DNA from 3 places in the Leclercia sp. AS011 genome. Region 3 is predicted to be linked to each of the others. Evidence: predicted binding sites of a transcription regulator. Region 3 holds the regulator's gene; each other region holds the start of a gene.

Region 1 (4,674 bases), 1.5 Mb from region 3:
CCGGTGGGCGCCGTGCTGGTCCACAATAACCAGGTGATTGGCGAAGGCTGGAACCGCCCGATTGGGCGACACGACCCGACCGCCCATGCCGAAATCATGGCCCTGCGCCAGGGCGGGCTGGTGCTGCAAAACTATCGCCTGCTCGACACCACCCTCTATGTCACCCTCGAACCCTGCGTCATGTGCTCCGGCGCGATGATCCACAGCCGCATCGGCACGGTAGTGTTTGGCGCGAAGGATGAAAAAACCGGGGCGGCAGGTTCGCTGCTGGACGTGCTCAGACATCCCGGCATGAACCACCAGGTTAATGTCGTGGGCGGGGTGCTGGCACCAGCGTGTTCGGCGATGCTAAGTGACTTCTTTCGAATGCGGCGTCAGCAGAAAAAGCGACAAAAGGCAGAATCGACGTCATCGGGCGAGTAAGCTCATCCGGCGATACCACCGGATAACTTTGCGCCAGCTGCTGCTGCGCTATCGCCTCTCGCTCTTTCTCCAGCAGATACCCCTCCAGGCTGATCTGGTATTTGCGGATATTCTCCACGTAGGCGTACGCCTCGTGGCCGCGCGCGTAGCCATAGGTTAACTTGTCGTAATACGGCTTCTGGCTCAACAGCGGCAGGCGCTGTTTAACGTCTGACCAGCTGTCGGGATTACCTTTGGTTTTAGCCGTCAGGGCGCGGGCGTCGATCATATGGGCGTATCCCATGTTGTAGGCCGCCAGTGCAAACCAGATCCGCTCCTCTTCCGGCACCGTCTCCGGCACCTTCGCCATCATATCCTGCAGATAACGTGCGCCACCGCTGATGCTCTGTTCGGCATCGGTGCGGTCGGTCAGGCCCAGGCTCTGGGCGGTATTTTTGGTCAGCATCATCAGACCGCGCACGCCGGTGGGGGAGGTGGCCTGCGCGTCCCAGTGCGACTCCTGATACGAGATGGCGGCCAGCAGACGCCAGTCAATCTCCTGGGCGTACTTCTCAAACAGCGGCTGCAGGTCCGGCAGGACGTTATCCACGGCGCGCAGGAAGCTGCGGGTATCGACATAGTCGAAGTCATCCCCGTGGCCGAGGTATTTCTCCTCCAGACGCGCCAGGGTGCCGTCCTCATTCATCCCGTTGAAGAAATCGAGCATGGCGGCAGAGAGCGTCTGATCGTCATCGAGGGGGCTGAACCAGGTGACGGGCTGTTCGTCAGTGACGTCCAGCGCCACCGCCAGCTCCGGGTGGACACGCTGGAACAGGCTGATAGCAACCGAGTCAGCGATGGTGTAGGGCAATTTGCCGTCGGTGACCTGCTCCAGCAGCGCCGTGGTGCCCAGTTTCTCATCCACCGTCCAGTTGAGGTTAGGGTACTTCTTTTCTTTCAGCGCCCGCAGGTCGTCAATCACCACATGCCCCGGGGCGACGGTGAGCTGCTCAGCGCTGAGGTTGGCAAGGGTGCGCGGGCGCAGGCTGCCGACGCGGTAGACCAGCTGCTGCGACACGGAGTAGTAGGTGGGGCCTGGCTGATAGTTCTTGCTGCGCTCGCTGTTATAGACCAGACCGGCGGCCAGCATATCGGCATCGCCATTATCCAGATCGTCGAACAACTGGCTGATGTTCTGGCGTACGGTGATTTTGAGCTTTACGCCCAGGTAGTCGGCAAAGTGCTGCGCCAGTTCGTAGTCCAGTCCAGTCACTTTGTCGTTGATCGCGCTGTAAGTTAACGGCGAGGAGAGGGTACTGACGCGCAGCTCCCCCCGCGCCTGGATAGCGGCGATACGGTTTTCGGCTTTGCCGAACCAGGGGATTGAGGGCCAGAGGGCCACTGCCAGCAGCAACGTCACTATGCCGATGAACAGATAATTAATCTTTAATTTTTTCAATAAGTTGATTCTATGAGCTGTGTATTATTCTGGTTTATAGTCGCCACAGTAAAAACAGGTATTACCAAAGATTTCGCGGCATTTTGCGCAAAGTAACGCCACTTGGCAACTTATTAGCGGGAAAGGCAACACCAATGGTTAAATGGCGACATCGATTTTATTACGACGCAAACGGTTTCGTCGGCGCGCAGGATCCACTATAATGGCGCCCGTTTTCCCCCCTTGCGCACACTGTAAGCGCCTCCGGCGCTTCGAAGACGAGAGACTTATGATGGAAATTCTGCGTGGTTCGCCTGCACTGTCTGCCTTCCGTATCAACAAACTGCTGGCACGTTTTCAGGCAGCCGACCTTCCGGTAAGCAATATTTACGCTGAGTATGTCCATTTTGCTGACCTGAATGCTCCCTTAACGGCAGAGGATTTAGTCCGGCTTGAGCGCCTGCTGAAGTACGGCCCAAGCCTGAGCAGCCATACCCCGAACGGTAAACTTCTGCTGGTTACGCCTCGTCCGGGCACCATCTCCCCCTGGTCTTCTAAAGCAACCGACATCGCCCGTAACTGTGGTCTGAACCAGATTGACCGTCTGGAGCGCGGCGTGGCGTATTACGTTGAAGCCTCCACCCTGACCGACGCCCAGTGGGCCCTTGTGGCAGCCGAACTGCACGACCGCATGATGGAGAGCGTGTTTGCCTCTCTGGATGATGCGCAGCAGCTCTTCTCCCACCACCAGCCTGCGCCGGTACAGAGCGTGGATCTGCTGGGTGAAGGCCGTCAGGCGCTGATTGACGCCAACCTGCGTCTGGGCCTGGCGCTGGCCGACGATGAAATCGACTACCTGCAGGACGCGTTCGTTAAGCTGAACCGCAACCCGAACGACATCGAACTCTATATGTTCGCCCAGGCCAACTCCGAGCACTGCCGCCACAAAATCTTTAACGCCGACTGGATTATCGACGGCGAGCAACAGCCGAAGTCGCTGTTCAAAATGATCAAAAACACCATGGAGAAAACCCCTGACCACGTGCTGTCTGCCTATAAAGACAACGCCGCGGTGATGGAAGGTTCCGAGGTGGGCCGCTTCTTCGCCGATCGCGAAGCAGGGCGCTATGACTTCCACCAGGAGCCTGCGCATATCCTGATGAAAGTCGAAACCCACAACCACCCGACGGCCATCTCCCCGTGGCCGGGTGCGGCGACCGGCTCCGGCGGCGAAATCCGTGACGAAGGGGCAACCGGTCGTGGGGCTAAACCCAAAGCGGGTCTGGTGGGCTTCTCCGTCTCCAACCTGCGTATCCCGGGCTTCGAGCAGCCGTGGGAAGAAGATTTCGGCAAGCCAGAGCGTATTGTTACCGCCCTGGACATCATGACCGACGGCCCGCTGGGCGGCGCGGCATTTAACAACGAATTTGGTCGTCCGGCCCTGAACGGTTACTTCCGTACCTACGAAGAGAAAGTGGAGAGCCACAACGGCGAAGAGCTGCGCGGCTACCACAAACCAATCATGCTGGCGGGTGGGATCGGCAACATTCGTGCCGATCACGTGCAGAAAGGCGAGATCGTCGTCGGCGCGAAACTGATCGTCCTCGGCGGTCCGGCGATGAACATCGGCCTGGGCGGCGGGGCGGCCTCTTCGATGGCCTCCGGTCAGTCCGATGCGGATCTCGATTTCGCCTCCGTACAGCGCGACAACCCGGAGATGGAGCGCCGTTGCCAGGAAGTGATCGACCGCTGCTGGCAGCTGGGCGATGCCAACCCGATCCTGTTTATTCACGACGTGGGCGCGGGCGGTCTGTCGAACGCCATGCCGGAGCTGGTCAGCGATGGCAACCGCGGCGGACGCTTCAACCTGCGCGACATCCTGAGCGATGAGCCGGGCATGAGCCCGCTGGAGATCTGGTGTAACGAATCCCAGGAGCGCTACGTGCTGGCCGTTGCCCCGGACCAGTTGCCGCTGTTCGACGAGCTGTGCCGCCGCGAGCGCGCGCCGTATGCGGTAATCGGTGAAGCCACCGAAGAGATGCACCTCTCCCTGAGCGATACCCACTTCGACAACCAGCCAATCGATCTGCCGCTGGACGTGCTGCTGGGCAAAACGCCGAAGATGACCCGCGACGTCCAGACCCGCAAAGCCAGCGGCAAAGCGCTTGATTTGCAGGGTGTGACCGTTGCCGAGGCGGTAAACCGGGTGCTGCATCTGCCGGCCGTGGCGGAAAAGACCTTCCTGGTGACCATCGGTGACCGCACCGTGACCGGTATGGTTGCCCGCGATCAGATGGTTGGCCCGTGGCAGGTACCGGTAGCCAACTGCGCGGTGACCACCGCCAGCCTCGACAGCTACTACGGTGAAGCGATGGCGCTGGGCGAACGTTCTCCGGTTGCCCTGCTGGACTTTGCCGCCTCTGCCCGTCTGGCAGTGGGGGAGGCGCTGACCAACATCGCCGCCACCCAGATTGGCGACATCAAACGCATCAAGCTCTCCGCTAACTGGATGGCCGCAGCCGGTCACCCGGGCGAAGATGCTGGCCTGTACGAAGCCGTAAAAGCGGTAGGTGAAGAGCTCTGTCCGGCGCTGGGCCTGACCATTCCGGTGGGCAAAGACTCCATGTCGATGAAAACCCGCTGGCAGGAAGGCAGCGAGCAGCGCGAGATGACTTCGCCGCTGTCGCTGGTGATCACCGCCTTCGCCCGTGTGGAAGATGTGCGTCATACCATCACGCCGCAGCTTTCTACCGAAGATAACGCCCTGCTGCTGATCGACCTGGGTAAAGGTCATAACGCGCTGGGTGCCACCGCGCTGGCGCAGGTTTATCGCC
Region 2 (4,674 bases), 840 kb from region 3:
TAAAATGGTCGACGAGAAGGTGGTGGTCAACGGTATCGTGGCTCTGCTGGCGACCGGCGGCTCCACCAACCACACCATGCACATGGTGGCGATGGCGCGTGCGGCGGGCATTCTGATCAACTGGGACGATTTCTCCGAGCTTTCCGAAGTCGTACCGCTGATGACCCGTCTGTATCCGAACGGCCCGGCAGACATTAACCACTTCCAGGCCGCGGGCGGCGTACCGGTGCTCATGCGCGAACTGATGAAGGGCGGCCTGCTGCACGAGGACGTCAACACGGTGGCCGGTTTCGGCCTGCAGCGCTACACCCTGGAGCCATGGCTGAACAACGGCGAGCTGGACTGGCGTGAAGGGGCGCAGGCTTCGTTGGATGACAGCGTGATCGCCACCTTCGACAAGCCGTTTTCCCACCACGGCGGCACCAAAGTGCTGACCGGAAACCTGGGTCGGGCAGTGATGAAGACCTCTGCGGTGCCGGTGGAAAACCAGATTATTGAGGCCCCGGCGGTAGTATTCGAGAGCCAACATGACGTGCTGCCCGCCTTCGAAGCTGGTCTGCTGGATAAAGACTGCGTGGTAGTGGTTCGTCATCAGGGACCAAAAGCGAACGGCATGCCAGAATTACATAAACTAATGCCGCCACTTGGTGTATTATTGGACCGCTGTTTCAAAATTGCGTTAGTAACCGATGGACGCCTCTCCGGCGCATCAGGTAAAGTGCCTTCTGCCATCCATGTCACCCCGGAAGCCTACGACGGTGGATTGCTGGCAAAAGTGTACGATGGCGACATCATCCGCGTTAACGGTCAGACCGGCGAGTTGACCTTACTGGTGGATGAGGCGGTCCTTGCCGCACGTAAGCCGCATATTCCTGACCTGAGCGCATCGCGCGTGGGGACGGGGCGCGAAATGTTCAGTGCGCTGCGCGAGAACCTCTCGGGCGCAGAGCAGGGCGCGACCTGTATTACGTTTTAAGACGACAAGAATTATCGATCTGGCGAGAGAAAAACTCTGATGAAAAACTGGAAGACAAGTGCAGAAGCAATCCTGAAAACTGGCCCGGTAGTGCCGGTGATCGTGGTTAATAAGCTGGAACACGCCGTGCCGATGGCGAAAGCGCTGGTTGCCGGTGGCGTTCGCGTCCTGGAAGTGACCCTGCGTACCGCCTGTGCAATGGATGCCATTCGCGCCATCGCCAAAGAGGTGCCGGAAGCCATCATCGGTGCGGGCACCGTGCTGAACCCACAGCAGCTGGCTGAAGTCACCGAAGCCGGTGCGCAGTTCGCCATCAGCCCGGGTCTGACCGAGCCGCTGCTGAAGGCCGCTACTGAAGGCTCCATTCCTCTGATCCCGGGTATCAGCACCGTGTCTGAACTGATGCTGGGTCTGGACTACGGTCTGAAAGAGTTCAAATTCTTCCCGGCGGAAGCTAACGGCGGCACCAAAGCGCTGCAGGCTATCGCAGGCCCGTTCGCCAACGTGCGTTTCTGCCCGACCGGCGGCATCTCCCCGGCGAACTACCGTGACTACCTGGCGCTGAAAAGCGTGCTGTGCATCGGTGGTTCCTGGCTGGTTCCGGCGGATGCGCTGGAAGCGGGCGACTGGGATCGCATCACTAAGCTGACACGCGAAGCGGTCGAAGGCGCGCAGCAGTAAGCTTCAGGTATTGTGCGCGTTTTTGCCGGGTGGCGGCTTCGCCTTACCCGGCCTACGAAATACGTCAAATGCCATAAAAAACGGGCCATCAGGCCCGTTTTTTTTATCCTGCGACCTTCACGCTGGCAGCGGCCTGTTTCGCCCGCTCGACTGCGGCTTCCACGTTATCACCCGTCGCCAGCGCCACGCCTAAGCGACGCGAACCGTCGATTTCAGGTTTACCGAACAGACGCAGCTGCAGGCCCGCGCCTACCGCGGCTTCGACATTATCAAAGGTGACGTTCTGGCTGGTCAGCTGGGGCAGGATCACCGCCGACGCCGCCGGGCCATACTGACGCACTCCGCCCACCGGCAGGCCGAGGAAGGCACGAACGTGCAGGGCGAACTCGGAGAGATCCTGAGAGATCAGCGTCACCATGCCGGTATCGTGCGGACGCGGGGAGACTTCGCTGAAGATCACCTCGTCGCCGCAAACAAACAGCTCAACGCCAAACAGACCGTGGCCGCCCAGCGCCAGCACCACTTTGCGGGCGATCTCTTCGGCGCGTGCGCGCGCCAGGGCGCTCATCTGCTGCGGCTGCCAGGACTCGCGGTAGTCGCCATCTTCCTGACGGTGACCAATCGGATCGCAGAAGTGTACGCCATCCACGGCGCTGACGGTCAGCAGGGTAATTTCAAAATCAAACTGCACCACGCCCTCAACGATCACCCGTCCGGCACCGGCGCGGCCACCCTGCTGGGCATACTCCCAGGCCTGATCCAGCTGGTCGGCACTGCGCACAAAGCTCTGTCCTTTGCCGGAAGAACTCATCACCGGCTTAATGATGCACGGGTAGCCAATCCCGGCGACTGCCTGCAAAAAATCGCCCTTGCTGTCGGCAAAACGGTAGCTAGAGGTCGGCAGAGCCAGCTCTTCCGCCGCCAGGCGGCGAATGCCTTCCCGGTTCATGGTCAGCTTTGCGGCACGGGCGCAGGGCACCACGCGCTGGCCTTCGGCTTCCAGTGCCAGCAGCGTGTCGGTGGCGATGGCTTCGATCTCCGGCACCACGAAGTGCGGTTTTTCAGCGGCAATCACCGCGCGCAGGGCATCGCCGTCGAGCATATTAATCACGTGCGAGCGATGGGCAACGTGCATGGCCGGGGCATCGGCATAGCGATCAACGGCAATGACTTCAATCCCTAAACGCTGGCACTCGATGGCCACCTCTTTGCCCAGTTCACCGGAGCCGAGCAACATTACGCGCGTCGCTGCCGGGCGCAGCGCAGTTCCTAAACGAGTCATAATAATCCCCCTGAAAAAGTTGCGCGCAGTATAAACGAAAACGTTTGCGTCTGTCTTGCTTCGCGGAAATCCACCGCACTGACAGGCGGTTATTTGCATCGTCACATTTTTCGACCATGCTTTTGGGGAGCCAATACAGGAGATCGTGATGAACAAAACAGGGGTAGTGATGGCGCTGGCGCTGCTGGGTACCAGCCTGACGGTGCAGGCCGCCGATGAAAAAACCGTGAAGTTTCCAGCCTGTGAAGGCCAGAATGCCGAGGGGATTGCCGCCAGCGTGAAGCGGGACTATCTGCAAAACCGCATTGTGCGCTGGGCCGACGATCAAAAGACCCTCGGTCAGGCCGACCCGGTGGCGTGGATCAATCCCAAAGAAGTAAAGGGTGAAAAAGAACGCTGGACCGTCCCGCTGACGGTGCGCGGCAAAAGCAGTGATATTCACTATCAGGTGAAAGTGGACTGTAAAGCGGGCAGCGCGCAGTATCTGTCGGCCAAAAAGTGAATTTTCGCTTCTTTTGTCGCCGCAGACATTTCCTGACATCCCCTCGCTTAGGCTTTGGAATCCATTAAGCATTAAGTGAGGGAAATCATGTCAAACTGGTTGAATCAACTGCAGTCGCTGCTTGGGCAGAAAACGGGCTCATCCTCGGGTGAAGGGCTGAGCAAAATGCTGGCACCCGGCGCGCTTGGCGGTCTTGCCGGACTGCTGGTGGCGAATAAATCCTCGCGTAAACTGCTGGCGAAATACGGCACCGGCGCCCTGCTGGCGGGCGGCGGTGCCATTGCCGGTTCCGTGCTGTGGAACAAGTACAAGGACAAGGTGCGCAGCGCCCATCAGGATGAACCGCAGTTTGGTCAGCAGACTTCGGCGCTGGATGTGCGTAGCGAACGGCTGATCCTGGCGCTGGTCTTTGCGGCGAAGAGCGACGGCCACATCGACGACCAGGAGCGCGCCGCCATCGAACAGCAGCTGCGGGAAGCGGGTGTGGAGGAGCAGGGCAGGGCGCTGGTGGCTCAGGCCATTGAACAGCCGCTCGATCCGCAGCGTCTGGCGCAGGGGATCAAAAATGAAGAGGAAGCGCTGGAACTCTATTTCCTGAGCTGCGCGGCGATCGATGTCGATCACTTTATGGAGCGCAGCTATCTCAATGCGCTGGGCGATGCGCTGAAAATCCCGGCCGAGGTCCGCGAGGGGATTGAGCAGGATATTCGCCAGCAAAAACAGGCGCTCCCCGGCTAACTTTTCACTCCCGGGTGTCCCGTTTCGCTTGCATCGTGCGCATGTTTTGCCAACCTTATAGGGTGTTAAACGTAAAAGAATCATACTGACATGCCACCTAAAGCCCAACGCATACCGCACGCTCTCACCGCGCACGGTGACACGCGTATCGACAACTATTACTGGTTGCGCGACGATACCCGCTCACAGCCGGAGGTACTGGACTACCTCCACGATGAAAATGATTATGGCCGCCGGGTCATGTCGACGCAGCAGGCGCTGCAGGACCGACTACTTAACGAAATGGTGGAACGCGTCCCGCAGCGTGACGTCTCGGCTCCCTGGAGTCGCAACGGCTATCGCTACCGACACATTTATGAGCCCGGCAACGAATACGCTATCTATCAGCGTCAGTCGGTGCTTTGCGCCGAGTGGGAGGAGTGGGAAACGCTGCTGGATGCCAACCAGCGGGCGTCGCACAGCGAGTTTTATACCCTGGGCGGCATGGCGGTATCA
Region 3 (4,674 bases):
ACGCTAATATTTGGCGGTTGCATTCAAAAAATTTGCAGGCAGAAAATGTGGTCAGAATATTCTCTTGAAGTGGTGGATGCCGTGGCGCGTAACGGCAGCTTCAGCGGGGCAGCCCAGGAGCTGCATCGCGTTCCCTCCGCCATCAGCTACACCGTGCGTCAGCTGGAGGAGTGGCTGGCGGTGCCGCTGTTTGAGCGGCGTCATCGCGACGTGGAGTTGACCCCCGCCGGGGCGTGGTTCCTTAAAGAGGGACGGTCTGTTATCAAAAAAATGCAGATCACCCGCGAGCAGTGCCAGCAGATCGCCAACGGCTGGCGCAGCCATATCTCCATCGCGGTGGATAATATCGTCCGCCCCGAGCGCACCCGGCAGATGATTGTCGATTTTTACCGCCACTTTTCCGACGTCGAACTGCGGGTGTCCCAGGAGGTCTTTAACGGCGTCTGGGACGCGCTGGCGGACGGCAGGGTGGAGATGGCGATCGGTGCCACCCAGGCGATCCCGGTCGGGGGACGCTATGCGTTTCGCGATATGGGGACGCTGAGCTGGAGCTGCGTGGTCGCCAACCATCACCCGCTGGCCGCCATGGAAGGGCCGCTTAGCGATGATACCCTGCGCAACTGGCCCTCGCTGGTGCGCGAAGATACCTCCCGCTCGCTGCCCAAACGCATCACCTGGCTGCTGGACAACCAGCGGCGGATCGTGACCCCGGACTGGGAATCCTCAGCCACCTGCCTCTCGGCCGGACTGTGCGTGGGAATGGTGCCGGTGCACTTTGCCCGTCCGTGGATCGACAGCGGCAAATGGGTGGCGCTGTCGCTGGAAAACCCTTTCCCGGATGCGGCGTGCTGCCTGACCTGGCAACAAAACGATATGTCACCGGCTCTGGCCTGGCTGCTGGATTATCTTGGCGACAGTGAAACGATGAACAGGGAGTGGCTGCGGGAGCCAGAGGGGCTGACTCCCGGAGAGGATTAACGGCGGTAGTCGCGGAACGGACCATCCGCAACGGAGCGGCGTTCAATCAGGCGTGGATGGACCTCAATGGACTGAGACTCCTCGCGCTTATTGACGATACGGTCCAGCAGCATGTTGAAGGCGGTCTCCCCCAGCGAATCTTTCGGCTGGTGGATGGTGGTCAGCGCCGGGGTAAAGAAGCGGGCGTTGCGCACGTTATCATACCCGATCAGCGACACGTCCTGCGGAACGCGCAGGCCCATCTCGTCGGCGGCACAGAGTGCACCCATCGCCATAATATCCCCGCCGCAGAAGATGGCGGTCGGGCGCGGGCTCTGGGAGAGGATCTGCTGCATCGCGCGGTAGCCGGACTCCGGCTCAAAGTCGCCCTGCACGATCCAGTTTTCCGGCACCGTGATTAATGCTTCTTCCATCGCCTTCATAAAGCCTGCAAGGCGTCCGGCGCCGGTGTTGCGCTCCAGCGCTCCCGGGATCACGCCGATTTCACGGTGGCCGCGTTCGATCAGATAGCGACCGGCCATATAGCCGCCTTCAAAGGCGTTATCGATCACCGAGTCGGTAAAGTCCGCTTTGGCTTCGCCCCAGTCCATCACCACCATTGGAATATTGCGATACTCTTCCAGCATCGTCAGCAGGGGTTCCGGGTATTCGGAACACATCACCAGCAGACCGTCGACGCGCTTTTGCGCCATCATCGACAGATAGGCCCGCTGTTTTTCGAGGCTGTTCCAGGCGTTGCCGAGGATCAGGGTGTAGCCCTTCTGGAAGCAGTTCTTCTCTACCGCTTCAATAATTTCCGCAAAATAGGGCGCTTCGCTGCTGGTCGCCAGCAGGCCGATAGATTTGGTGTGATTAACCTTCAGACTGCGGGCCACGGCGCTGGGAGAGTAGTGCAGCTCTTTTATGGCCGCCCAGACGTTGTTGCGGGTCTCTTCCGCCACAAAGCGGGTTTTGTTAATAACATGTGATACGGTTGTAGTGGAAACGTTTGCGCGTTTCGCCACGTCTTTAATTGTTGCCATCAGATGTCACTCCAGACCATATCTAAGCTCCTGAAAAACCAAAAGGTAAACGTTTGCCTTCACTCGCCCTAATTGCGCAATTTGAATTGCGGTACGCCGGGAAAACGACACAGGACGTCAGGAGGGGGTCAATGGCCGGTACGCTAATAAATTTAGCGTGGAATTTTGTCTTATCTTGGGCAAAAGGGGAAGAGCAAAAACCGATATCAATCTAAATCCAGCAAGATTTTTACCCTGAACTGTGTAAAAATGAGCAAGCTCACTCTTCGTAGGGTGATTAAAAGGAGAAAAATTGATGAGTACCGATCTTAAGTTTTCGTTGATTACCACTATTATTGTTCTGAGCCTGATTGTTGCCAGCGGTCTGACTGCGGCACTGCACTGATTGATGCGGGAGAGGTCAGCTCTCCCTCGTTCCTTCCGCTGATTGTTACGCACCCTGCAAAAATCTTTTGCTAAATTGTTAACTTCTCATTTTTTGCGATTGATGTCATGCTTTCGCCTTCATTGTTCTGTGTCGCCTCACGACACGGTGTCTGGAGTTGAAGTATGAGAATCAATTTTCCGCTGCTGGCCCTGGCCATTGGTGCCTTTGGTATCGGCACGACCGAATTTTCCCCGATGGGCCTGTTGCCGGTTATCGCCCGGGGCGTGGATGTCTCTATTCCCGCTGCAGGGATGCTGATCAGCGCCTACGCCATCGGCGTGATGGTGGGTGCGCCGCTGATGACCCTGCTGCTGTCCCATCGCGGACGCCGCAATGCGCTGATCTTCCTGATGGCGATCTTTACCGTCGGTAATGTCCTCTCGGCGCTGTCGCCGGATTACACCACCCTGATGCTGTCGCGTATCCTGACCAGCCTGAACCACGGCGCCTTCTTTGGCCTCGGGTCGGTAGTGGCGGCCAGCGTGGTGCCGAAGCACAAGCAGGCCAGCGCCGTCGCCACCATGTTTATGGGCCTGACCATCGCCAATATCGGCGGCGTGCCGGCTGCAACCTGGATGGGCGAAGTAATTGGCTGGCGAATGTCCTTCCTGGCCACCGCACTGTTGGGCGTGGTGTCGATGATTGCGCTGTTCTTCTCCCTGCCGGCTGGTGGGGCGGGTGAAAAGCCGGAGGTACGCAAAGAGCTGGCGGTGCTGCTGCGTCCGCAGGTGCTCTCTGCCCTGTTGACCACGGTTCTCGGCGCTGGCGCGATGTTCACCCTCTATACCTACATTGCCCCGGTGTTACATGATATCAACCAGGCGACACCGGCCTTTATCACCGCCATGCTGGTGCTGATTGGCGTCGGTTTTTCCATCGGCAACTATCTGGGCGGCAAGCTGGCGGACAAATCCGTGAGCGGCACCCTGAAAGGCTTTTTACTGCTGCTGATCGTCATTATGCTGGCTATTCCGTGGCTGGCGCGTAATGAAGTGGGGGCGGCCGTGGCGATGGTGGTGTGGGGCATGGCGACCTTCGCGGTAGTTCCGCCGTTGCAGATGCGCGTGATGCGCGTGGCCAGCGATGCGCCGGGGTTATCGTCGTCGGTGAATATCGGTGCCTTTAACCTGGGGAATGCGCTGGGGGCGGCGGCCGGTGGGGCAGTGATTTCCAGCGGGATGGGTTACAGCTTTGTACCGGTGATGGGCGCCATTATCGCGGCGCTGGGGCTTATTCTGGTCTTTGCCTCCGGGCGAAAACAGCCTGCGCCGGTTTGCGCCACCGAATAAAAATAACGCCGAAGGAAATTCCTTCGGCGTTTTCATTATGCGGCGAAGTTCTTCGCCACAAATTCCCAGTTTACCAGCGCCCAGAAGTGCTCAAGGTAATTCGGGCGCGCATTACGGTAATCGATGTAATACGCATGTTCCCAGACGTCGACGGTCAGCAGTGGGATCGCGCGGGTGGTTAACGGCGTTCCCGCATTAGAGGTAGAAACGATAGCCAGTGTGCCGTCCGCCTCTTTTACCAGCCAGGTCCAGCCAGCGCCAAAGTTCTTCACTGCGGCATCGGTAAACTTCGCTTTAAACTCCGCAAAGCTGCCGAACGCGGCAGTGATGGCCGCAGCCAGCTCACCCGTCGGTTCGCCGCCTGCATTCGGGGCCAGGCAGTGCCAGTAGAAGGTGTGGTTCCACACCTGAGCGGCATTGTTAAACACGCCGCCTTCAGATGTGCGCACGATCTCTTCGAGGGATTTCCCTTCGAAGGCGGTGCCGGCGATCAGGTTGTTCAGGTTGGTAACATAGGTCTGGTGGTGTTTGCCGTAGTGGTACTCCAGGGTCTCCGCCGAGATGTGCGGGGCCAGGGCGTCTTTTGCATACGGTAATGCAGGTAATTCAAACGACATTGCTTCTCTCCTTATTATAGTGATCCATTCAATAGCCCTACTGAATGAAGGGATAGAGTAGCAAATTGAAAGGGTATGCAAAAGAGGAACTTACCCCGCCAGCGTACCGGCGGGGCAGGGGATTAACGGAGGGTGTTGGCCTTCATGACGCGACGCGCGCCGACGTAATGGCGCTGCCAGTAGTCTTCGCTCAGGGAGGTGATCTGAATGTCCTGGCCCGAACGCGGGGACTGAATGAATTTGCCGTTGCCGACGTAGACGCCAACGTGATCGGCGGTGCCACGACCCTGCGTGCGGAAGAACACCAGGTCGCCGCTCTCCAGCTCACCGCGATCGACCGG

The links. Region 3 encodes PurR, which represses purine synthesis genes. Its sites were predicted from a motif close to CANGCAAACGTTTGCNTG; they were not measured.
Region 1: a site for PurR is predicted at 2,026-2,043, ahead of purL (phosphoribosylformylglycinamidine synthase). Genes of this name have one in related genera too.
Region 2: a site for PurR is predicted at 2,973-2,990, ahead of purT (formate-dependent phosphoribosylglycinamide formyltransferase). Genes of this name have one in related genera too.

What each region holds. Positions count from the first base shown of each region.
Region 1 covers NZ_JBBCMA010000001.1:28,597-33,270, forward strand. Annotated here, with positions in the region: gene tadA (tRNA adenosine(34) deaminase TadA) at 1-423, shown strand, start outside; gene mltF (membrane-bound lytic murein transglycosylase MltF) at 305-1,861, opposite strand; gene purL (phosphoribosylformylglycinamidine synthase) at 2,130-4,674, shown strand, end outside.
Region 2 covers NZ_JBBCMA010000001.1:656,909-661,582, forward strand. Annotated here, with positions in the region: gene edd (phosphogluconate dehydratase) at 1-976, shown strand, start outside; gene WFO70_RS03070 (bifunctional 4-hydroxy-2-oxoglutarate aldolase/2-dehydro-3-deoxy-phosphogluconate aldolase) at 1,016-1,657, shown strand; gene purT (formate-dependent phosphoribosylglycinamide formyltransferase) at 1,761-2,939, opposite strand; gene yebF (protein YebF) at 3,088-3,441, shown strand; gene WFO70_RS03085 (tellurite resistance TerB family protein) at 3,529-4,179, shown strand; gene ptrB (oligopeptidase B) at 4,270-4,674, shown strand, end outside.
Region 3 covers NZ_JBBCMA010000001.1:1,495,448-1,500,121, reverse strand. Annotated here, with positions in the region: gene punR (DNA-binding transcriptional activator PunR) at 46-978, shown strand; gene purR (HTH-type transcriptional repressor PurR) at 975-2,000, opposite strand; gene cydH (cytochrome bd-I oxidase subunit CydH) at 2,296-2,385, shown strand; gene WFO70_RS06990 (MFS transporter) at 2,550-3,716, shown strand; gene sodB (superoxide dismutase [Fe]) at 3,752-4,333, opposite strand; gene WFO70_RS06980 (C40 family peptidase) at 4,456-4,674, opposite strand, start outside.